Regions from separate parts of the Paenibacillus sp. FA6 genome, predicted to be linked through region 1. Evidence: riboswitches for the same ligand, from Rfam matches in the RefSeq annotation. Region 1 holds a riboswitch; each other region holds the start of a gene.

Region 1 (7,898 bases):
CTTTTGACTAGAATGTTTAATAGGGAGATGACGTTAAACAATGTGTTCTGTGGGAAATGTAGCTAAAGTAATAGAAGATGAATAGACATCAATATCCGGCAACATACTAAACCAGTATGATTACCGAGGAGGTCTAGTTCATGAAAAAGATATTACCGTTCTTGATTTTGAGTTTAATGATGATTATGCCAGCTACTACAACATTCGGAGCAGAAAAGAACGATTGTAATACGCTTAAAAGCGTATTTAATGTAGACGTTAAACAGGAGGACAAGATCTGTATAGTGGCGATTCCTCGACAAGATCTTAATGGCTCCTTTATGGGTTTAAAGGTATCTCCAGAAATGATCGGACTATCGTTAGAAGCTAACTTTGCAAAGGTTGGAAGTACAACGGTTGTTACGGGAGAGTTTGCGCTTTTAGAAAGGCAAGTGAATCCTGTTATCGATGCCCTTCGAAAAGGGCATTTAGAAGTGTCCGCCTTGCACAACCATTGGATTGACCAGCAACCACAGGTTCTATATCTACATTTTCAGGGTACTGGCGATCTTGAATCTCTTGCCAAAACGGTTAAGTCTGCTATGGACACAACAGTCCAAAAGTAATCGAATCAATACTTGCCGATGAATTGTTAGCATGTTACGATGGATAAGCATGGTGATCTTTTCCTAATGAGATGGCATGTTATTAATGATCACAAATTAGAAGAAGCAGAGGTGACTTGTTCAATGAAAGACGGATTAGTGGAAGCTCTAAATAAACAGATGAATTTTGAATTTTATTCGGCGCATGTCTATCTCGCTATGGCTGCATATTGTTCGGGTAAAAGTCTGGATGGATTTGCGAACTTCTATACAGTTCAGGCCGAAGAAGAACGGTTTCATGGAATGAAGATATATAAATTCCTCAATGATCGCGGAAAGCGTGCGACATTGGAAGCATTACCAGAACCGAAGAATGAGTATGATTCCATGCTTGATGTTTTTGAACATGGCTATGCACATGAGAAACAGAACACGAGTAGGTTCTATGACTTGGCTGATTTAGCTACCGATGAACGCGAACATGCAACGATATACTTTCTGAAGTGGTTCATTGACGAACAGGTTGAAGAAGAAGCACTCTTTGATAACATCATTCAGAAGCTGAAGCGTATTGAAAGAGACAGCAACGCATTCTACATGCTAGACGCTGAATTCGCAACGCGTTCATTCACGCCCCCTGCGGAATAACAGATGAGTTGAGACTATCGAAACAGTCCGTATGAAAAAAGGAGCCTCCTATCCCCAATTTGATTGAGGATAAGAGGTTCTTTTTGTTGCCGAAATCTTTAAATATATTAACTATCATATCCATCATTTCACATTAGAGTAATTTAGTACAAGACTATATAAATATGTTTATGCTAGAATATTCTAGTACCTACAAGAAAAGGAGAGTCTAACATGTCGAAACCGCTATACGGTAAAAATACGGTACAGTCGAAAAATGCTGAGAAGATATCAGGCCCGGTGTGGGCGTTGTTTGTTGCAATTATTTTATTTTTAGGTTGGACTCCATTTCAGGCGGGATTGTTTAATGGCCAGTCGGTAGATTTCGAGAAGCCTCTGTATATTGCTGCTCTGCTTAGTGGCCTGATGTTGTTAGTTTGGATCGGTCTAGATTTCACCAAGTTTAAATTGACCGAACAACGGGATCTAATGACAGTGGCGGCAGTATTGCTACCGATCACTTATATCTTGTCGGTGTTTGTCGCTGTGTCGCATTATATGGCGATGAATATGATGTTCATCCAGAGCATGTATGCGACAATATTCATTGTAGCGTTATATTTGCTAAAGCAAAAACAACTAAATATTGTCATGCAGAATGCTATTCTCACGATTGCATATTTCATTGTATCCTTCGGATTGCTGAATTGGCTTGGAAGCTGGAAATTTGCCGGTGCGCTGGTAGGCTGGTTCTCCAGCACAGTGCGTGAAGGGAAATATACAGAAGCGGTGATGATCGACTCCAACGGACTGCGGCTAACATCGATCTTCCAGTATGCCAATACATATGCAGCCTTCCTGATGGCTTTTCTATTCGTGGCCCTGTTCGCGCTAGTGCGCTCTCAGAAATGGTATAGCCAGTTGATGCATGGGTTCATGTTAGTTCCGATTATTGTATCTATTCTGCTGACGCTTTCGCGCGGAGGGCTAGTCATGCTACCAGTTGTATTCATTTTGCTACTCCTATTCCTAAAGCCTGTACAACAGATATTATGGATCGTACAGCTCGGAATCGCTGGTGTTGTCTCGTTATTAATATCAGCACCTGTGACCGAATTGGGCCTTGAACTGAACACCACTTACACATCATCCGCAGCATGGATGGGCTGGGGATATTTACTTGGAGGCTCTGTGATTGTTGCTGTACTTGGCTGGGTCATCCAGCGTTTTGCGACACCATGGCTGCACAAGAAGCTGGGTCAGCTTGCGTCAGGCAAGCTAACTGGACTATGGATTCCACTTGGCTCGGTAGCGCTGGTCGGCGTGATAGCTTTCCTGTTTATCGGAACAAGCATGAGAAACATATTGCCTGCGAACATGGGAACACGTCTGGAGAACATTAACTTCCAACAGCATAGCGTGTTGGAGCGGATTACTTTTTATAAGGATGCATTAAAAGTCGTTAAAGATTATCCGATCCTTGGTGCCGGAGGAGGAGGTTGGGCCTCACTGTATGAGCAATATCAGAACAACCCATATACTAGCCGGCAGGTACATAACTTCTTCTTACAATACTTGATTGAAGTAGGGATTCTAGGATTTATCGTGTTTATGAGTTTTATCCTTTTTATTTTTTATAAATATATTCGTGGATATGTAAAAAGAGATAAGGATGATTTCGATAATGGATTCTTTTATCTGATTATAGCCTTGTCGATTCTGGTTCATAGCTTACTGGACTTCAATATGAGCTATGCCTTCATGGGAATACTTGTCTTTATCGGTCTGGCTGGGATGACGGTGGTCATGGATAGTAAGCCACTGAGTTGGAACTGGAATAAGACGTGGCTACGCCTTGGATATTTCTCTGTAGTAGGAATCGGCACTGTCTCTCTGGTGTTCATCTTGATCGGCTATATCGGGTCGAGTAATGCCGCTGTGAAAGCCAAGAACCTGTTTGGTATCAGTGAGTCCTACGAAGAGCTGAAGGTACCGTTGGTTAAAGCTTTGGATAAGCGTCCGAGCCACCCGGAGTCGGCGATGTACCTATCCTCGATTAATCAGCAGGTGTTTAACCAGACTCAAGACGAGCAGTTCCTTGAAGAGTCCTTTCATGTGCTGACACGCGCCCTCAAGGACGAGCCTTACAACAAGCAATTACTGACGCAGTTAGCAGCTTACTACGATCTTAAAGGGCAAAGCGACCTTGCTCACGCGGTCTACCGTGACAATGCCAATAAGTTCATCTGGGATATTGAATGGTATGATATATTGATTAGACGCTCACTTGCGATGGGAGACCAGGCACATACCCTCAAGGATGATGTTCTGAAACAGGAGTATTTCAAGACAGGGCTCGAGACATACGAACAGGTTGTGGTCGGTGTGGAGTATTTGAAGACACTCCCTCCGGAGCAGATGCAGGGACGTCCGTTCTCCATCACTCCGACCATCGCTCTGAATACGGGTAAAATACAGCTGATGTTAGGAGAGCCTGTGGTGGCCGCGGTTACCCTAAAGCTTGGTTTCAATGAGAATTACACAGATATCATAAACAGCGAAGACCTCTGGGAGATGGAGTGGTACAGCGCTCTCATCAGTCGCTCTTATGATCTGGGGCAGGTGGCTCACACACAGCAAGACAGTGTTAACAAGCAAGCGAATTTCAATATCGGGCTTGAGGCCTACAGGCATGTACTGGCGGATTTGGAATATTTGAAGACTCTGTCTTCTCAAGAACTGCAAGGAAGGTCGCTTACGGTTGCTCCGGCTGTAGCACTGAATACAGGAAAAATACAATTTATGTCTGAAAAATTGGAAGCAGCTATAGCTACGCTACAGATTGGTTTGAGCGAAGATTATACCAATGCAACTAACCGTGAAATTGCTCGTTGGTATTTGGCTGCACTAAAGAAGAATAACAGTGTCCCAGATCAGGTCGTTTATGACCTTCTGATTGCGGCTGATCCTACGGAATCCGCACAGATTGATGAAATCGCAGATTTACAGCTTGAATTTTAACAACAGTGATGATTTGGGAGGTAACTCCGCTTTTGTAAGGATATAGATAGTTATTTGGGAATTACTATTGCTTTATCTGGTTACTTCGTTATACTTTAACTAACAATTACATCGTAACGGGAGCTTGGTATGCCAGGCTGAGAGGATAGTGATCAACTATCGACCGTCAAACCTGATCTGGGTAATGCCAGCGGAGGAAATGGAGTTCTATTTGTCTATTTAAGACTGCCTCTTTCTCAGAGGCAGTCTTTTTCTAAATATAAGGGAGTATAAGTATCACTTGATACTCTATTTCTTATATTTCGGTAGAGACGGAGACCTTAAGGCGATACGAAGTATCGCTGGTATCGGAAACATAAGCTCCTTGAAAAGGGACGGCTTATCCGTTTCTATTTGTTGAATAGAATTTGCTCCGCTTGATCAAATCATCTTACTTATAGGAGGAAATGAAATGACAAGCGAAATGAAGAAAGAATCTGTTAATCTATCAGCTTTTCCAGGAAGTAAAAAAGTGTATGTAACGGGGTCTCGTCCAGACATTCGCGTTCCAATGCGCGAAATTACACTTAGCAACACTTCGGGTATATCTGGAATAGAGGAGAATGCACCTGTTCGGGTCTATGATACTAGTGGTTCTTATACCGACAGCGAAGTGCATACCGATATTCGTGTTGGATTGCATCCCAATCGTTTATCGTGGATTAAAGAACGTGGAGATTCTGAATCTTATGTAGGGCGAACAATCAAGCCAGAAGATAACGGTAATGTGAAAGAAGCCTCACGAGAAGAGGTGTTTCCAGCTTTGCAGAGGGATCCCTTACGAGCTAGAAAAGGAAGAAATGTAAGCCAAATGCATTATGCTCGTAAAGGCGTGATTACAGCAGAGATGGAATATATTGCGATTCGAGAAAACGTAACACCGGAATTTGTCAGAGATGAAGTAGCTCTCGGTCGTGCAATCATTCCTGCGAACATTAATCATCCTGAAAGTGAACCTATGATTATTGGACGGAATTTCTTAGTGAAGATTAATGCCAATATTGGAAACTCAGCTGTGTCATCCTCCATAGATGAAGAGGTTGAGAAGATGAGATGGGCTACACGTTGGGGTGCGGATAATATTATGGATTTATCTACCGGCAACAATATTCATACAACGAGAGAATGGATTATTCGTAATTCCCCCGTTCCAATAGGTACTGTACCCATCTATCAAGCTTTAGAGAAGGTAAAGGGCAAAGCAGAGGATTTAACATGGGAAGTGTATCGAGATACACTCATTGAGCAGGCAGAGCAGGGTGTGGATTATTTCACTATCCATGCAGGAGTCTTGCTTCGATACATCCCACTGACTGCCAATCGAATGACTGGAATTGTATCACGTGGTGGCTCCATTATGGCAGCGTGGTGTCTTGCTCATCACCAAGAGAACTTTCTCTATACGCATTTCGAAGATATCTGTGAAATCATGAAAATGTATGACGTTTCCTTCTCCTTAGGAGATGGTTTACGTCCAGGTTCTATCGCCGATGCGAATGATGAAGCGCAATTTGCAGAACTGGAAACGTTGGGTGAATTGACGAAGATTGCCTGGAAACATGATGTTCAGGTGATGGTTGAGGGCCCAGGACATGTACCGATGCATTTAATCAAGGAGAATATGGATAAGCAACTTGAAATCTGTAACGAAGCGCCCTTTTATACATTGGGCCCTCTTACGACGGATATTGCACCAGGATATGATCATATCACTTCAGCGATAGGAGCAGCGATGATCGGTTGGTTTGGTACGGCCATGCTTTGCTATGTTACTCCTAAAGAACATTTAGGATTACCGAACAAGAATGATGTGCGGGAAGGGGTTATAACTTATAAAATAGCTGCCCATGCCGCTGATTTAGCTAAAGGGCATAAGGGAGCACAGGACCGTGATAATGCACTGTCCAAAGCCCGGTTCGAATTCCGTTGGCGTGATCAGTTCCACCTGTCGCTCGATCCTGAGAGAGCGCTGGAGTATCATGATGAGACGCTACCTGCGGAAGGAGCTAAGACGGCACATTTCTGTTCCATGTGTGGACCCAAGTTCTGTAGCATGCGGATTTCTCATGATATTCGGGATTCAACTAGACAGAAGGAACAAGAGGAACAGGATTCCATAAGAAATGGTCTGTTGAATAAAGCGAACGAATTTAAAGAGGGTGGAAGCGTCATTTATAAATGAGACTATTCAGATTATTCACTCTTATTCCGACATAAGAATAGGCAGGTTACTGTAGAAGAGGAGGGATAGGATGACAGAAACTAGGTTTGGAATAAAAAGACGGGTAAAGCAGCTGAAATGGATAGTTTATCTATCCTTACTTGTCATCTTGGGGATCGTAGGAACAGGTACAGCCATTAAGGCCGAATCGCTCACCTATGTGGATGTCCCAGAATCGCATTGGGCTTACGAAATGGTGAAATGGTCACAAAGCAATGGAATTAGTAATGGGTATGATGATGGGACATTCCGTCCTTCTCAAATCGTTACGGAAACAGAATTTCTAGTCATGGTCCTACGGGCATATCCACAGGTGGCAATCAGGGATTCAGTTCCGCATACTTCATGGTATGAACCGTATTATGACGTAGCCAAAGGACTCGAATGGCCGATATCTGGAGAGGTTAATCAGAACATGAAACGGGGACAAGTCGCTGAGTTGTTTGCAGCCGTTATGGGGCAACCCCTCTCCCAGAAGAAATCTATCCAGCTTCTACTAGATAAGGGCATTGCTCAAGGGAAGCAAGGAGGAAGTTCGCTGGAAAGTTTCGCCCCAAATGATGTCCTGTCAAGGGCAGAAGCGCAGACGTTCATTTACAGGCTGAAACAGGTTCACCCGACGTTGAAGGATTCAGAGATTCAGAGTACTGGTCTCAGTTTGAATGGCATTAGCCTCGGAGATACTGAGACCAGAGTGATTACAAAGCTGGGCCAACCCAAGCGAAAAGATGCCACAGAAACAAATATGATCTGGTACATCTATAATCAGGATTATTCGAAGTATGCTCAGATAGGCGTTCAAGATGGGAAGGTCATTGCGCTTTATTCCAATGCAGATGGCTGGTCTATAGATACTAAGATGGGCCTAAATAACTTGGAAGCAGAAGCGAAGAAGTTATGGGGAGATACAGTTAGTGTTGACTCAAAAGGTCGATGGAAGAGTTATGAAGCTACTAACTATGAAGTCACCTTATTTATGGACACGTTGGGAAATGGGAAGTCTGAGAGTTTACTAGTAAATACAACTAAGATGAATTCCTCTGCGCAAGACAAGCGCTCTTCAACTGGTGAAGTTCTTACGGCATTTGAAAGGCAGATATTTGATCTAACGAATGTTGTACGTATACGAAAAGGGCTGAATGCTCTAGAATGGAATAACACTGCGGCGAATGCAGCCAGAAAACACAGCCAAGACATGGCGTTACGGAACTATTTCAGCCATGACAGTCCAGATGGGAAATCGACTGGAGATCGCCTTGCGGCAAGTGGAGCGGGAAAATACCGCGCATACGGAGAGAATATTTCAGCAGGATATAAGAACGCGATATATGCGTACTCTGGTTGGTTGAATTCTTCAGGACACCGAAGCAACATACTTAAGTCTTCTTTTGAAACGTTGGGTGTAG
Region 2 (7,898 bases), 580 kb from region 1:
TATTCTAGCGGTGCTGACAGGGATCGTGACCATTGGAGGGATCAAGAGTATTGCCCAAGTGTCCACGAAGGTGGTTCCATTCATGTCCGTCTTGTATATTCTTGCTGCTCTTGGAGTTCTAATCACCTTCGCTGAAGAGGTCCCAAGCGCAATTGCTCTAGTGTTCACATCTGCTTTCTCAACGACTGCGGCAACAGGTGGTTTCGTCGGGGCGACGATTATGCTTGCAATACGCAGTGGTGTAGCAAGAGGGATCTTTTCCAACGAGTCTGGACTGGGAAGTGCACCAATCGCTGCAGCTGCAGCCAAAACGAAATGGGCAGCTGAGCAGGGATTGATTTCGATGACAGGTACCTTTATCGATACGATTATTATTTGTAATCTGACCGGACTGACTTTATTGGTAACAGGAGTATGGAATGGAAATAACGAAGGTGCGCTTATGACACAGGCAGCATTCGCCAGCGCTTTCCCTGCATTTGGAGCAGATTTACTGACGATCTGTTTGATATTGTTCGCATTTACAACTATTCTAGGATGGAATTACTATGGGGAACGATGTGTTGAATATTTAATAGGGGTAAAGGGGATTAAACCATATCGTTTCTTGTTTATAGCATTAGTAGCTGGTGGAGCATTTATTAAGCTTGATGCCATATGGATTATTGCAGATATTATGAATGCATTGATGGCATTCCCTAACTTGATTGCACTACTAGGTCTATCGGGTGTTGTAGTATCTGAGACACGTGTGTATATGGAGGCAATGGGTAAGAAGAAACAGAAGGAATGAAGTTGAACTTGTCGAATGGTATGTAGTGGACTCCCTACCTTATTAGAGATGGGATATAATAGAGTAATGTAAGCTCATCATATATCATAAACGACATAAAGGAGACTATTCAACTATGCATACACACGCTAGTCTTTTGGAACAAATGCAACAAATGAGAATTAACCAACAAGGTGTCGTACTTGTACACTCGTCCATGAAAAGCTTAGGTGAAGTAGAAGGTGGGGCTGATACGGTCATCAACATGTTGTCAGAATTTATGGAAGACGGACTACTAGTTTTCCCTACTCATACATGGGCTAATATCAACGCGAGCAATCCTGTATATTATGTGGAAGAATCACCTTCTTGTATTGGTATCCTTCCTGAAATATTCCGTAAGCGACCGGGTGTCGTACGGTCTTGGCATCCCACACATTCCGTGGCGGCCCTAGGAGAGGGAGCGGAATCATTCACTACGGGTGATGAAGTGTTTGATACACCATGTGCTAGAGGTTCAGCATGGGGCAAATTGTTGGATCGACAAGCGACCATACTACTTGTTGGGGTAGATTTGCGCAGGAATACTTTCATGCATGGGGTAGAGGAATGGGTTGATATTCCAGGTAGAATGACCGATGATCCTGAACCGTTGCAAACCGTCTTGGCTGATGGAACCGTGATTGAAGTACCATCCCGTAGGCATTGTGGACAGTCATGGTCAGAGTATTTCTGGAAGGTTGAGGACGTGATGGTGAAGCATGGTGCGATGTATTTAGGACAATTGGGTGATGCGGTTGTACGTGTATGTGACACGGTCAAGATGACCGAGGTTCTTACAGAAATGCTGCGTGAGTATCCCGATTTATTCTCGGACAATGAACCATTAAACGAGCATATGCAGCAGTTATTTGGATAAGTTAGTGAAGAATAGAATAGTATACGTATTCCTATTCTTTATAGTAATGACTTTAGGAATTTGTTCGAGGGCATTTTCAGATGTATTACCCTTGTTTGTATCACGACATTTCGGAGATGCTTTGTGGGCAAGTATGATTTATTTCGGTTGTCGGATATTGTTCGTACAGCAAAAATTGCTTATCTCTGTTTATTTAAGTTTAATATTTAGCTTTACGATTGAATTCAGCCAGTTGTATCAGGCGGATTGGATTATTGGAATACGATCAACACTATTGGGAGCATTAATATTAGGAAAAGGTTTCTTAGTCATTGATTTAATCCGATATGTGGTAGGGATTACTTGTTCTTGTATTATGGATTATTACTTGTTTAACCGAGGAGGAAGAAGATGAGTAACCTGAAATGGTTAGAAGGTTGGTATGAGAATCATTGTGATGATGAGTGGGAGCAGACTCATATTTTGAAGATTGAATCGATAGACACTCCCGGATGGAGATTAACGGTACCTTTACTTGAGACTGAATTAGAGGGGAAAACGTTAGATGAAATTATCATTGATCGGAATGATCATGATTGGGTGAGATGTTGGATCAAAGATGGATATTTCGAAGGTGCAGGTGGATTGAGAAATTTAGAAGAGATGATACAGATCTTTAAGGAATGGGCGGAAAGCTAGCAGAGAGATACCGTAGTAGGGAGTTGATTTTAAATGATACTTCTTGACTCATTTATAACCATAGAATCTTTCATGTGGTTGTTTCTAGCGGTTTTTATGATCCATGACTTTGAAGAAATCATATTTGTGGAGTCCTGGATGAAGAGGAATTATGCTACAATCGACAAGATCATACCAAAGGTTGCGCGGAAACTAGTTAAGAACATGTCAGAAGTGAAATCATCTCAGTTCGCGGTAGCGGTATTCATGGAGTTCATTGTTTTTATACCCATTACCTATCTGGCTGTGGAGCAACATCATTATGTTCTATTCATAGGCTGTAATGCCTTGATGTTTGTACATGTGTTTACTCATCTAGCACAATCCTTATATTTGAAATTGTACACCCCAGGGGTATTAACAGCACTAATTGTGATTTTGCCATACTCAGGATATTTGTTTTATAGATTAATAATCGAAGACATTGTTACTCTAAAAGAAATATTGTTATACGCTCCTTCAGGGTTAATCGTGCTCCCTTTAGTGTTACTAGGACATAAGGTAGGTAAGCTAGTGATACGCAATTAATAAATAAAAGTTATTCTATTATTCCAATATTTGTGTTAGTATGTATCCAATTGAATACGTTAGATCACTAGGGGTGCTATTTGGCTGAGACGGAATGTGTGATTCCAAACCCTTTGAACCTGATCTGGATTATACCAGCGTAGGGAAGTGAGCTTGAGCTTTGGTTAAGATCGTTTTGTATGCGTGTATACGTCTGCATTCTTTTGACTATAGTTATAGGCCACCTTCTATTGCAGAAGGTGGCCTATTTGGTGTTCTATCATATCCGAGATTCGACTTGAGGGAAAATAGGGAGGGAGTACAATGTCAGCGCGAGAATTACATGTGATCTCGAATGGTCAGTCTGAGCTGGAACGCTTTGCAAGGATAGCGGCACTTATTCATCCTTTTGTAACAGCATTTCATATAAGGGAGAACTCAAGTCATGCGGCCGACCTTTGGGCAGGGATATTGGCTTTAAGAACAGTTGGAGTACCTCTTAGTAAAGTGATCATAAACGACCGAGTTGATGTCGCTTATGCCGCTGGAACTGGGGGAGTCCAGTTAAGCTACCGTAGCCTAGAGGTGCAGGCAGTGAGGAGAGCTTTTTCTAGATTGCGAATAGGACGTTCTGTTCACGATGTTCAAGAGGCAGTGGAGATGAGTGAGCAAGGAGCTGATTATCTAGTGTACGGACATATCTTCCCAACAGCTTCTAAGCCAGGACAGCAAGCTAGAGGAACGAAGGCATTAGGGGAAGTTGTGAAAAGAGTCCCTATTCCAGTTATCGCGATCGGGGGCATTAAGCCCGACCATGTGCAGCAGATTGTCGCAACTGGAGCAGCAGGAATTGCAATACTATCGGGAATTACCGCAGCAGATGATCCATTAAGGTCGGTGAAGGACTACCGAGAGGCATTAGATAGTTTAGAGGAAGTTCAAAAAGTCAACTTTTTGAACACGGAATTAAAGTTTATACCCAAAAACCTTTAGGAGGTCAATGACCAGAATGAAGCAATTAGATGCCATTATTATAGGTGGGGGAGTGATTGGAAGTTCGATTGCTTACCATATGTCCGCAAGAGGCATGAATGTGATTCTCTTGGAGCGTGATCGTCTGGGAAGTCAAGCTTCGAATGCGGCAGCGGGAATGCTTGCGGCACAAGCTGAAATGACCGAAGTTGGACCGATGTTCGATTTGGCGCGGGCAAGTCGTGCGTTATTCCCAAAGCTCGCTACGGATCTAAGAGAGTTAACAGGGATAGATATTGGTCTAAAGCGTAAAGGTCTACTCCGTGTAGCAGTAACAGAAGCGGATGTGACCGAAATTCAACGTACATTAGCTTTTCAAAAGACAGTAGGGGAACAAGCTGAGTGGTTGTCATTGGAGCAAGTGAAGCAACGGGAGCCGGGCATTTCTTCAGATCTGCTTGGAGCAATGCTAGTTGAAGAAGATGGTCAAGTGGATGCGCCTGAGTTATGTCTCGCATTTGCCAAAGCAGCGGCAGCACTTGGAGCACAAATTAAGGAGTTTACTGAGGTGAAATCTCTTATTTATGCACATGGGCGTATGACTGGAGTGGTTACAAGTGAAGGAACAGTTCATGCTGATCAGGTCATCATTGCTTCAGGAACGTGGAGTGGGCCACTTCTTGAGCAGGCTGGATTGACATGCCCAATTTATCCGGTCAAAGGGGAATGTTTCTCTGTTCTAAGTCACACACCGTTGCTACAATCTACGATATTTAGCCATGGTTGTTATTTAGTTCCGAAGAAAGGCGGGCGACTCGTTGTTGGAGCAACTGCAACTGCACATAGCTATGATCGCAAGGTCACTTTGAAGGGAATATCCAAGTTATTAGAGTCAGCGAAGCAACTGTTACCGGGTATCGTCGAAACAGAGTGGGAGCGAGCTTGGAGTGGGCTACGTCCACAGACATTAGATGGCTTACCTTATTTGGGTGAACATCCGTCGCTGAAGGGACTATATGTGGCGGCAGGGCATTATCGTAATGGTATTCTACTTAGTCCAATGACTGGGAAGCTAGTTGCAGATTGGGCCGAAGGTAAGACGGAGAAGGTTCTTTCACTAGAAGCTTTTCGGGTAGATCGGCATCAGAATGTTCCTAATGAAAGGGCAGGTGTCCTATTATGAAGTTACAAATTAATGGTGAACAGGTTGAAGTATCAAATAACTGCAAGACGGTCGTCGATTTACTTGTATATTTCGGGCTAGAGAGCAAAGTTGTTATTGTTGAGTGGAACCAGCATATTTTGGAGAAATCAGATCATGAGACAACATGCTTGACGGATGGAGACCGAATTGAGATTGTACATTTTGTAGGGGGTGGCTAATTTGTTGAAGATAGGAACACATGAATTTAGTTCAAGATTGTTATTAGGAACAGGGAAATTCCCAAGCTTTGAGATTCAAAAGGAAGCCGTTGATGTATCTGAGACAGAAATCTTAACGTTTGCGGTTAGACGGATGAACATATTTGAGGCGACTCAGCCTAATTTTCTGGAAATGCTAGATGTTAGTAGATATACATTACTCCCGAATACAGCAGGTGCTTCAACGGCAGAAGAAGCTGTTCGCATCGCTAAATTAGCGAGAGCATCTGGGCTGTGCGATATGATTAAAGTCGAAGTGATTGGTGATTGGAAGACGCTGTTGCCAGATCCACTGGAGACGTTAAAAGCTTCTGAAATGCTTCTAGAGGAAGGGTTTATCGTTCTTCCCTATACATCTGATGATGTGTTGTTGGCCAAGAGATTACAGGAACTGGGTGTTCATGCCATCATGCCAGGTGCGTCCCCGATTGGTTCGGGTCAGGGTATTATTAATCCATTGAATCTTAGTTTTATTATCGAGCAAGCAACGGTACCCATCATTGTAGATGCAGGCATAGGTAGTCCTGCTGATGCGGCTTTCGCTATGGAGCTTGGAGCCGATGCCGTATTGCTGAATTCCGCTGTTTCAGGGGCGCAGAATCCCGTGAAGATGGCTTTAGCAATGAAGCTCGCGATTGAAGCGGGGAGATTAGGATTTGAAGCGGGTCGAATTCCGAAGAAGCGCTATGCTTCTGCTAGTAGTCCGATGGAAGGATGGATTAGCACTTGAATGAGCGATATTCACGACAGAAGTTATTTACACCCATAGGAGAAGCGGGACAGCTTAAGCTTGGAACGATGCATGTCCTTATTATCGGCGCAGGGGCATTAGGTACAGGAAATGCTGAGGCACTTGCAAGAGCAGGTGTGGGCAAGTTAACGATTGTGGATCGAGATTATGTAGAGTGGAGTAACCTGCAGCGCCAACAACTATACTGTGAAGCGGATGCAGAGTTACGCATACCGAAGGCTATTGCAGCAAAGAAAAGACTCATGGAGATTAATTCCACGGTGGAAGTGAGCGCATATGTGATGGATGTAACGACAAGCGAGATCGAAGATATGGTCTCGGGTGTCGATCTGATCATTGACGCGACAGATAACTTCGATACTCGGTTGCTAATGAACGATGTTTCTCAAAAGGTCCGAGTACCTTGGATTTATGGGGCATGCGTTGGTAGTTATGGGATCACATACACCATTATTCCAGGGGATACTCCTTGCCTGAACTGCTTACTCGAAACGGTACCGTTAGCTGGAGCTACCTGTGACACGGTTGGTATTATTAGTCCAGCTGTACAAATGGTTATCGCTTATCAGTCGGCAGAAGCTTTGAAATTATTGGTAGGTGATCGATCTTCATTGCGTAATAGACTTACTTCTTTCGATCTGTGGAGTAATCAGCACTCTTCCATAAATGTACATAGCATGAAGAGGCTATCGTGTCTTTCCTGCGGCGATGACCGGACCTATCCTTATCTTTCTGCGTCGAATCATACGAGAACGGCTGTTTTATGTGGGAGAGATACGGTTCAGATTCGACCACCCGTACCGATGAAGCGAAATTTAGTGGAACTCGTTGCAATCTTCGCTCAACAAGGACACCGAGTGGAGCATAATCCTTACCTAGTATCGTTGTATACGGGTAATCATCGGTTGGCTATTTTTCAAGATGGAAGAGTGTTGGTACACGGAACGAATGATATTGCTGAAGCTAAAAGCTTGTATCATCGATATTTAGGTTGAACCTGTTATAGACGAGATAGGGAAAGAAGTCCAGAGGCTAATGTAATGTCAGCCTGGGCTTCTTTGTAATGGGTAGTATCAACGCAGTAAGTTCATATATCTCCACCTTTCTACTCTAAACTATGACACTAGTGTTATAGTCAATAGCGTAAATGAATTTTTTATATAATTTGGATAAGTCTATCGAATTCATTATTGATTAACTAGACTGATATACAATTTATTCTATATAATGTAATACATAATGTATTATATTTCAAATTTAGTAATTAAAGAGGTTTTTTATAAACGGAGGTGTTGTGTCCATGATTCGGTTATGTAATGAACAAGATGTGAAGTCCATATATGACATCATAAATGATGCTGCTCAAGCATATAAAGGGATCATCCCAGAAGATAGATACCACGAACCTTATATGTCTCTAGAAGAGTTAAATGAAGAAATTAATAATGGTGTACTATTCTGGGGGTATGAAGTGGATAACGAGGTTGTTGGCGTGATGGGATTGCAAGAAAAAGGTGATGTTTCCCTTATACGCCATGCTTATGTGAGGACCAATCAACGTAACTACGGTTTGGGTGGTAAGTTATTAGTTTATTTGGTTTCTTTAACAAAGAAGCCTTTACTCATCGGCACCTGGGAGTCAGCATTCTGGGCAATTGGATTCTATGAGAAATATGGGTTCCAGGTCGTATCTAATGAATCTAAAGAGGAGCTATTACGTAAATACTGGAATGTCCCGGATAAACAAATCCAAACATCGGTCGTTTTAACGAATGAAGTAAGGTACATATGAATTTAATTAGGAGGAATTATGATGATGAAAATATTGAAGCAATATT
Region 3 (7,898 bases), 2.6 Mb from region 1:
GATCATGTCATGATGATGATCCTTCATCCATGATAACAGTTCGGCAACCTCTTCTGATGTTGGGAGCTGCTGCTCGGGATGGAATCCAAAGGCAGGATGAACGAGAGTAGGATGTAATCTTGCAATTTCTAGATTGCGGATGCTGGATTGGAGATTCATGGATACAGCTATAACCCCGCTTACGCCATCATTGGACAACTCTGCAAGGTGTAATGGTTGCTCACCACTATAAGAATCAAGGTGAATATGGGCATCAATGATTGGAGTATATGTTGATATGTTTATAATAAATGACCTCCTATACTAGAATGGTTGTAATCAACCTCAAGTAACATTATTAGAGCGGTATTGAAATGGAGTAGGTCTGTATTTATGACAAATATGATAGATCAAGCGATTGATTGGCTTTTAAATTTCACAGGATTAGAGGGTATTGCTATTATCCTTCTAACGATCATACTGGCGATTATTCAGAACTTTCTAGGTATCTTTCCATTTGCGACATTGATCGTGCTCCACATCTCGATATTAGGAGTTAAGGTTGGATTAATGGCTAGTTGGTTAGTAGGCTCAGTGGCTGCGATCGTTGTTTTTGTTATCTGTAAATATTTCTTTCATGATTGGTTTAACCAAAGATGGGGCAAGAGGCTAAAGCGATATGAAAAGTGGCAGTATGGCTTTGATAAATACGGAGCATGGGCGATTATATTTCTTCGTACTTTACCCATCATGCCCAATAATATTATCGCTTTTATGTCTGCTTTATCACCAATTAAAGTGTCTACGTATACCTGGTCCTCTATTGTAGGCACGCTCTCACATATATGGTTATTCGGCATAATTAGCTCATCGCTCATTTTCCCTGATATGGACTTACGGAAATTGATCGTATCATATGTCATATTTTGCATTGCACTCATTGTGATATTTGTAGTTACCCATCGTAGAAGCTTAAGAAAAATATGTGGAAAGGATAGGGCTGCGAGTGATTCGTAGATCCTATTTTTTTTGCTCTTCTTTCATCAACTGCGACAATTCCCGTTTTAACTTTAGAAAGGTAGGATCATCAGTAAGCTCTTCTCGTCGTGGTCGAGGGAGTGGCACATCTACGACCTGCAATACAGATCCAGGTCGATTTGAGAATACATAAATGCGGTCGGATAGCAGCAAAGCCTCCTCGATATTGTGAGTGATGAATAAGACAGAACGCTGATTCTCTTCCCAAATATTAAGTAGCCAACGCTGCATATCACTTCGCGTCAATGCATCCAACGCACTGAAGGGTTCATCTAGGCATATTAGTTCTTCTGGGCTGAGAAGTGCGCGTAGGAATGCAACTCGCTGTTGCATTCCACCGGATAGCGTGTGAGGATATGCTTGTTCGAATCCGGAGAGACCCACCTTAGCAATCCACTCTCGAGCTTCCTTACGTGCGTCTTTCTTGGATGTACCCTTTATTTCTTGTGCAAGAATGACATTATCTTCAATGGTTCGCCAAGGAAATAGAGCGGGTTGTTGTGGCATGAAGCTAATATGGCCTCGTTCTCCCGTGACTTCGCGTCCATTCATCCATACTTCGCCAGAATCGGGTTGTACTAATCCTCCAATAATATGAAATAGCGTACTTTTACCGCATCCTGAAGGACCGACGAGAGAGACGAATTCTCCTTGTTCTACGGTAAGGGAAACACCATTCAGCACAGATAAATCTTGGCCTTGTTTACCGAAGCTTTTGTTAATATCAGTGACTTTTAAGGCTTGTGATGCTGAATGGACGTTACCACTTAGGATATTGTCTTTCGGTATATAGGATTCCAACATGAGAAACACGTCCTTCATAAGTTAGTAATGGTAGGCTTATTTGTGTTCTTGACGTGGCTTCCAGCGTACTAACCACTTCTCTAGCAGACCTATAATAGCAAACATCATGAGGCTAAGAACAATAATGATGGAGATTGCAACAAACATGCGGTCCGTACGATAGCTAGCTTTTTGTAGCATCATATAATAACCGATACCCTTATCGGAACCGATCCATTCTGCAATGACTGCACCCATCACACTATACGTCGCTGCGATCTTAATTCCTGAGAACAGAGCTGGGAGCGAGTGTGGAAGCTCTAATTTAAAGAAGATTTGCCTCTTACTTGCTCCAATCATACGCATATAGCTAAGCATGGTTGGATCCGTTTGCCTCAGCCCGCCCATCATGGCAATAGCTACTGGGAAGAAGCAGACCAGCGTAATGACGATGAATTTGGGAAGAAGACCGAAGCCGAACCAGATCATCAGTAGTGGAGCAAGCGCGATGGTCGGTACATTCTGACTGAGAATCAGTAGAGGATATAAGGCCGACTTAAGAAAAGGAATCATATGCAATACAATGGCGATAGACAGACCTATTGAGCTACCGATGAGGAACCCAACACCGGTTAACCTCGCTGTTGCTAAAGTATGTTTCCACAATCCGCCCGATTGAGCGGAAGCTTCACGAACAATATCAGTTGGAGAGGGGAGAATCCATTTCTCAATCTCGAAGAAAGACGTACATAGCTGCCATATCATCAATAAGAAGAAGACCGCCACGAAGGGCGGCCAGATTTTGTTCCACCACAATCTCATGGACGATATTTCTCTGTTAACTTATCCATGCTGATCCCTTGTGGATTGTGAGCGATCTTGATCTGAGAAATGACACTTGGACTCCCTGCTTCGACAAGAGCCTTATGCATATCCTTCACAATGTCTAATAACTCGCTAAGTTCGCCTTCCATTGTGGTCTCTAGAGGATGAACCTCATGTTTCACTCCGGATTGTTGGATGACCTCAATTGCGCGATCTACATAAGGAATGGAATCTTCATTTCCAGGTGTCTTTGGAATAACTTGAATGCTCAATAATGTGTTTGCCATATTATATGTTCAATCCTTTCGAATTTGGAGATAATGTTTGCTTATGGTAACTGTGGCAAATACTCATTAGTATATGCCTTTCCAATTTCAATCTGTTTATCCAGAAGGTTATGGCTTAGCATCCAATCTGTATAGCCCTGCCATACTTCTACCTTTTGTTCACCCCAACGAGGGGCATCATCTGTGTAACGTGGGCTAAGCCATTTCTGACTTGCGAGAACAAGATCTTTGTCTAACTCAGGGACTGCTTTACTAAGTATATCAGCAGCCTCTTCTGGTTTGTCAATGGCTAGCTGATAGCCTTTGGCTGTTGCTTTGAGGAAAGCTTTGACTAGCTCAGGATCATCCTTGATCTGCTTCTCGTTCGTTACAATGACAGGTGTGTAGTAGTCTAGTTCTACAGCATAATCTTTAACATATAACATGTCGATTGGATCATTGCGAAGCTCTGCTTCAATACCCGTCCATGCATAGAAGATCCATGCGAAATCGATATCACGCTTAACCGCGGTGAAGAAATCGGCATCGCCCATATTGATCATCTTAACATTCTTAACATCTGCCTTTTCGTTCTCCATGATAGAGCCCATGATGGCTTCTTCTACAGGAGAACCCCAACCTCCATAACTTTTACCTTCAAAGTCCTTAGGTGATTTAATGTTGCGGTCAGCAGGTGCCGCGAAACCGGACGTATTATGTTGAATAACTGCGGCAATAGAGACGAGCGGGACGTCCTGTGTTCTTGCTAGTGTCACACTCTCTTGATAGCTTATACCAAAAGGCACCGCCCCTGAAGCGACCATCGTATCGGCTCCACCAGCACCTGGTTGGACTATCTCAACATTCAGACCTTCATCTTCATAATATCCTTGATCTTTCGCTACATATAGTCCCGTATGATTGGTATTAGGAGTCCAGTCCAAGACAATCTTGACGTCTTGTAGTTTCTTACTAGTCTGTGCATTCTGTTCATTCTTAGTTCCCCCACAACCCGCTATTACGAGTAATAGTAGGCATGTTAAAAGTATCGACAATGTTCTTTTCTTTCTCATTCTGCTCTCTCCTCTGTTGGACTTATTGTTCCATGTCCTATTAGTATTCGACAAAAAAGCGCCCCGTAATCGGGACGCATGTGGGCGCAAGAAAGATATGAATGTAACCATATCGGATACGTTCCTACGCTGGCATTATCCAGATCAGGTATAAGGGTCAGTGTCTTGTGGGACACAATCTCAGCCGGCCAATTCCAGCACCCCTGGTACTTATGTAGTTAAGGCGTTCTACGTCATTATAATCGACTGGGCTAGGGGTGTCCAGCTAGGAATTGTTTAGAGGCTGATTCGTATTCTTTTAAAATATAAGAAAGTATAAGTTTCACTTGAATCAATTTCATAATCGCCGATGCATCTAAATCGATTTGCGTAATTATGAAATTGATTCTTGATACTCTAATCCTTATATTTCCGCTGAAACGGGTGCCTTAAAGTGATACGGAGTATCGCTAGCATCGGAAGCATAAGCTCCTTAAAAAAGGACGGCGAATCCGTTTCTACTTGGATGGGTACAATAAATCATATGCTTTAAGTACATTCAACATGAGGAAGGGGAACACGATCCATAATGGACAACAAGATAATAGAGCAGGATATAACGAAAATTTTAGACCACAATAAGATTTGTTCTCTGGCGACTATTGAAGGTAATAAGCCGAAGCAGAGATATATGATGTTGTATAATGAAGGATTGAGCATTCATTTGGTAAGCGATCGGAGAACACATAAGGTAGAGGAGTTGAAGAATAATCCAAATGTATCATTGCTCATTGGGTATGAAATTGGAGGTACTAAAGAGGTTGTCGTTATGGAAGGGACCTGTTCAATCTGCACGGATGACAATTTGAAGGAAAGATGTTGGAATGATGATTTGAAGGAGTGGTTTGACGGACCAAGGGATCCTAATTATGTCATCCTTGATATTCAACTTGCAGATATTCTGTATACGGATAAGGACGGAAAGCAAAGAAAGTGGATTTCCTAAACGAGAAAGACCCCCAACATCCGAAGAGCCCAGTAAAAAACTTATGAATTTAATTTGTTAAGTTGAATTTAATTTGACAAAGGTGACTTCCATTCAGTTTTTAATGGAAAGTCGCCTTTATTTATGTTCATCCCCCTCTTTCGATACTGCAGTCTAGTAGAAAATGCTGTAAAGTATGGGATATTGGTTCGCCTCAAGGCAGAGTTCTACAAAGTTGATTTACAGTCTATACCAACCTGTTGTAATCTAGGACTACTGAAAGGTAGGCGATAGGATTGGGTTTTCTACAAATGGTTGTTCGTCATTTTATACAATATAAGTTGCTGTGCGGCATCTTTTTATTCGGCTTATTGATTGAAGTTGCCTATGCGGTAGCGTCACCATTGAGTCTTAAGTATTTGGTAGACTTAGCTTTTACCCCCAAGGATTATCAAGCCTTTTTCATCATACTAGGTATTCTGGTCATTGGGGGGGCGCTTAGTATCGTTGCTGGGCTGGGAGGGGATTATGCACTCTCCAAACTAAGCGGTAAGGTGGTCCAGAAACTTCGCATCCAATTGTTTACTCACATGCAGAAGCAATCCTTTCCTTTCTATCAGCGCTACCGAGTGGGTGATCTAGTTACTCGCTTTTCTTCTGATATGTCCTCTATTGAAAATGTTATTTACAGCTCAGTTCCCTTTAGTCTGAAGGAAGGCCTAAGTTTCCTGTTAGGTCTTACCGTATTATTCTCAATAGAGTGGAAACTCACATTGATGATGTTGTTCGGATCGATACTTATGATTGTCGGTCCCAAACTACTGCAGGGACGTGCGGAAGCCTCTAATATCAACTATAAAGAAGCACAAGAGCATTTTGCCAATACAATTGATGAAACAGTCAAGGGATATCAAACGATTAAAATTCTACATCAGCAAGAGCGATTTCGAGAGCGCGCTGAGAAACAAATTCGACAGTTATTTTCATTTGGCTTAAAGATGCATGTTATGAATTCACTCTTAGAAAGACTACCTTTAACAACCTTATTACTATTAAATGGTACAATGATCGGCTTCGGAGGATATTTAATTTTTCAAGATGAGATGACAATCGGTAGCTTTATTGCTTTCTTTACCTTATTTATGAGTGTAGGACAAGCTGGTGTCAACCTGTCATTTATGATCCCGGATATTATTGAATCCAGTATAAGCTTCAAGCGAATAGGTGAAATACTTCATCATCAACCGAGCGTGCCAGAGGCAATGGTACCTGTTGAGCTTCCTTCTCTTACGAGAAATATACAGATGAACAACGTGACCTTTGGGTATACGGAAGGAACCGATCAGTTAAAGGAAGTCAGCCTAAGCATTGCTGCTGGAAGGTATACGGCATTCGTTGGGCCCAGTGGCTCGGGCAAGAGCACCGCGTTACAGCTGTTATCTCGTTTCTATGACCCGAAGGAAGGTACTGTATCCATCGATGATATTGATCTACGACTTGTGAGTGAAGATTCTCTAATGAAGCAGATCGGTATTGTCTCTCAAGACACATTTCTATTTCATACAACGATTAGGGACAATCTTCTGTTAGATAACATTCATGCGACAGAAGAAGAGATGATCGAAGCAGCTAAGTTAGCTAAAATTCATGAAACTATTGTTAGTTGGCCTGAAGGCTACAATACAATGATACATAGTGATGGAGCCTCCCTAACGGGAGGACAGCGTCAGCGAATCTCCATTGCACGAGCGCTTCTCCGTCATCCACGGATACTATTACTCGATGAGGTTACCTCTGCGTTGGATCCAGCGGCGGAGGCGGATATCAATGAATCCATTAAGCAGCTTAAAGCTCACAAAACGATCATTTCGGTTACACACCGACTGTCATCGATTATGGAGGCAGATGATATTTATGTATTCAAGGATGGGCAAGTGACTGAATCAGGTACGCATCATGAACTTATACAACAAGGCGGACTCTATTATCATATGTGGGAGAAGCAGCACGGCTTTATGTTGTCAAAGGACGGACTTCATGCAACGATAGATGTAAATCGTCTGGCAAAATTTCAGTTTTTCCAAGGCTTTTCTCTATCGCTGTTGCAGGATATTTCGTTGCTGTTCTCCACTGAGACTTGCAAAGAAGGAGACACCATCGTACATGAGGGAGAGGGTGGAGATAAGTTTTACATCATCATCCGCGGTAAGTTTGAAATTATGAAAAAAACGATGAAGGCAGAGCATCAACGTGTAGCTACTCTGGCAGACGGGGACCATTTTGGAGAAATTTCCTTATTGAAAGACATACCGCGAACGGCTAGCGTTCGGGCGTTGGAGTCGTCACTCTTATTAACTTTGCGTAGAGAGGCCTTTTTAGAATTGCTCACGAATTACCCACATATTCTTGAATCGATTGAACTTACACTACAGGAGCGGTTATAAACTCCTTTATATACGAAAAAGAGGCATCTTCAGCGCATATAGATTGCGTAAAAGATGCCTTTAAACCAAAATCAGTACTTGCAGATATATTTTACTATAGATCGACCTGGATATGACTCAATCCATTGACGGTATAATCCTTACCGTAAACATTCACATGAGCAGGAACTTCCGTCTCATTCGTGACTGTGACATCGTGCTCGCCAACGGTTACCTTGAGGAGAGCATGGCGGAACATGACTTTGAACGAGAATGACTTCCAATGTCCAGGGTTGAATGGGTTTAAGTGTAGAACACCATTCCGTACACGCAATCCTCCAAATCCATGAACAACAGACATCCAAGTACCGGCCATGCTCGTCGTATGACAACCATCTTCTGTATCATTGTTATAATTGTCCAGATCTAGGCGAGAGGTGCGAAGATACATCTCGTATGCTTTCTCTTTATATCCCAGTTCGCAGGCAAGAATCGAATGTACACAAGGAGATAAGGAAGACTCATGCACGGTAAGGGGCTCGTAGAA

What was found. A riboswitch is a leader RNA that binds a small molecule or an ion and turns the genes downstream of it on or off. The one in region 1 is predicted to bind thiamine pyrophosphate.
Region 2: another riboswitch for thiamine pyrophosphate. It lies ahead of ACP8HI_RS05020 (thiamine phosphate synthase); the one in region 1 lies ahead of thiC (phosphomethylpyrimidine synthase ThiC).
Region 3: another riboswitch for thiamine pyrophosphate. It lies ahead of ACP8HI_RS19775 (ABC transporter substrate-binding protein); the one in region 1 lies ahead of thiC (phosphomethylpyrimidine synthase ThiC).

What each region holds. Positions count from the first base shown of each region.
Region 1 covers NZ_CP188820.1:1,669,959-1,677,856, forward strand. The annotation lists gene ACP8HI_RS07700 (GNAT family N-acetyltransferase) at 1-11, shown strand, start outside; gene ACP8HI_RS07705 (DUF1259 domain-containing protein) at 141-605, shown strand; gene ACP8HI_RS07710 (ferritin) at 729-1,232, shown strand; gene ACP8HI_RS07715 (O-antigen ligase family protein) at 1,446-4,232, shown strand; TPP riboswitch at 4,339-4,448, shown strand; gene thiC (phosphomethylpyrimidine synthase ThiC) at 4,696-6,453, shown strand; gene ACP8HI_RS07725 (CAP domain-containing protein) at 6,524-7,898, shown strand, end outside.
Region 2 covers NZ_CP188820.1:1,090,673-1,098,570, forward strand. The annotation lists gene ACP8HI_RS04995 (alanine/glycine:cation symporter family protein) at 1-793, shown strand, start outside; gene ACP8HI_RS05000 (AAC(3) family N-acetyltransferase) at 909-1,691, shown strand; gene ACP8HI_RS05005 (DUF2809 domain-containing protein) at 1,738-2,085, shown strand; gene ACP8HI_RS05010 (immunity 53 family protein) at 2,082-2,369, shown strand; gene ACP8HI_RS05015 (HXXEE domain-containing protein) at 2,403-2,936, shown strand; TPP riboswitch at 2,996-3,099, shown strand; gene ACP8HI_RS05020 (thiamine phosphate synthase) at 3,240-3,908, shown strand; gene thiO (glycine oxidase ThiO) at 3,925-5,070, shown strand; gene thiS (sulfur carrier protein ThiS) at 5,067-5,270, shown strand; gene ACP8HI_RS05035 (thiazole synthase) at 5,272-6,039, shown strand; gene ACP8HI_RS05040 (thiazole biosynthesis adenylyltransferase ThiF) at 6,036-7,055, shown strand; gene ACP8HI_RS05045 (GNAT family N-acetyltransferase) at 7,361-7,852, shown strand; gene lepB (signal peptidase I) at 7,871-7,898, shown strand, end outside.
Region 3 covers NZ_CP188820.1:4,304,611-4,312,508, reverse strand. The annotation lists gene ACP8HI_RS19800 (TatD family hydrolase) at 1-285, opposite strand, end outside; gene ACP8HI_RS19795 (TVP38/TMEM64 family protein) at 373-996, shown strand; gene ACP8HI_RS19790 (ABC transporter ATP-binding protein) at 1,000-1,821, opposite strand; gene ACP8HI_RS19785 (ABC transporter permease) at 1,858-2,622, opposite strand; gene ACP8HI_RS19780 (thiamine-binding protein) at 2,619-2,912, opposite strand; gene ACP8HI_RS19775 (ABC transporter substrate-binding protein) at 2,954-3,964, opposite strand; TPP riboswitch at 4,069-4,179, opposite strand; gene ACP8HI_RS19770 (pyridoxamine 5'-phosphate oxidase family protein) at 4,533-4,949, shown strand; gene ACP8HI_RS19765 (ABC transporter transmembrane domain-containing protein) at 5,225-7,372, shown strand; gene ACP8HI_RS19760 (glycoside hydrolase family 65 protein) at 7,467-7,898, opposite strand, start outside.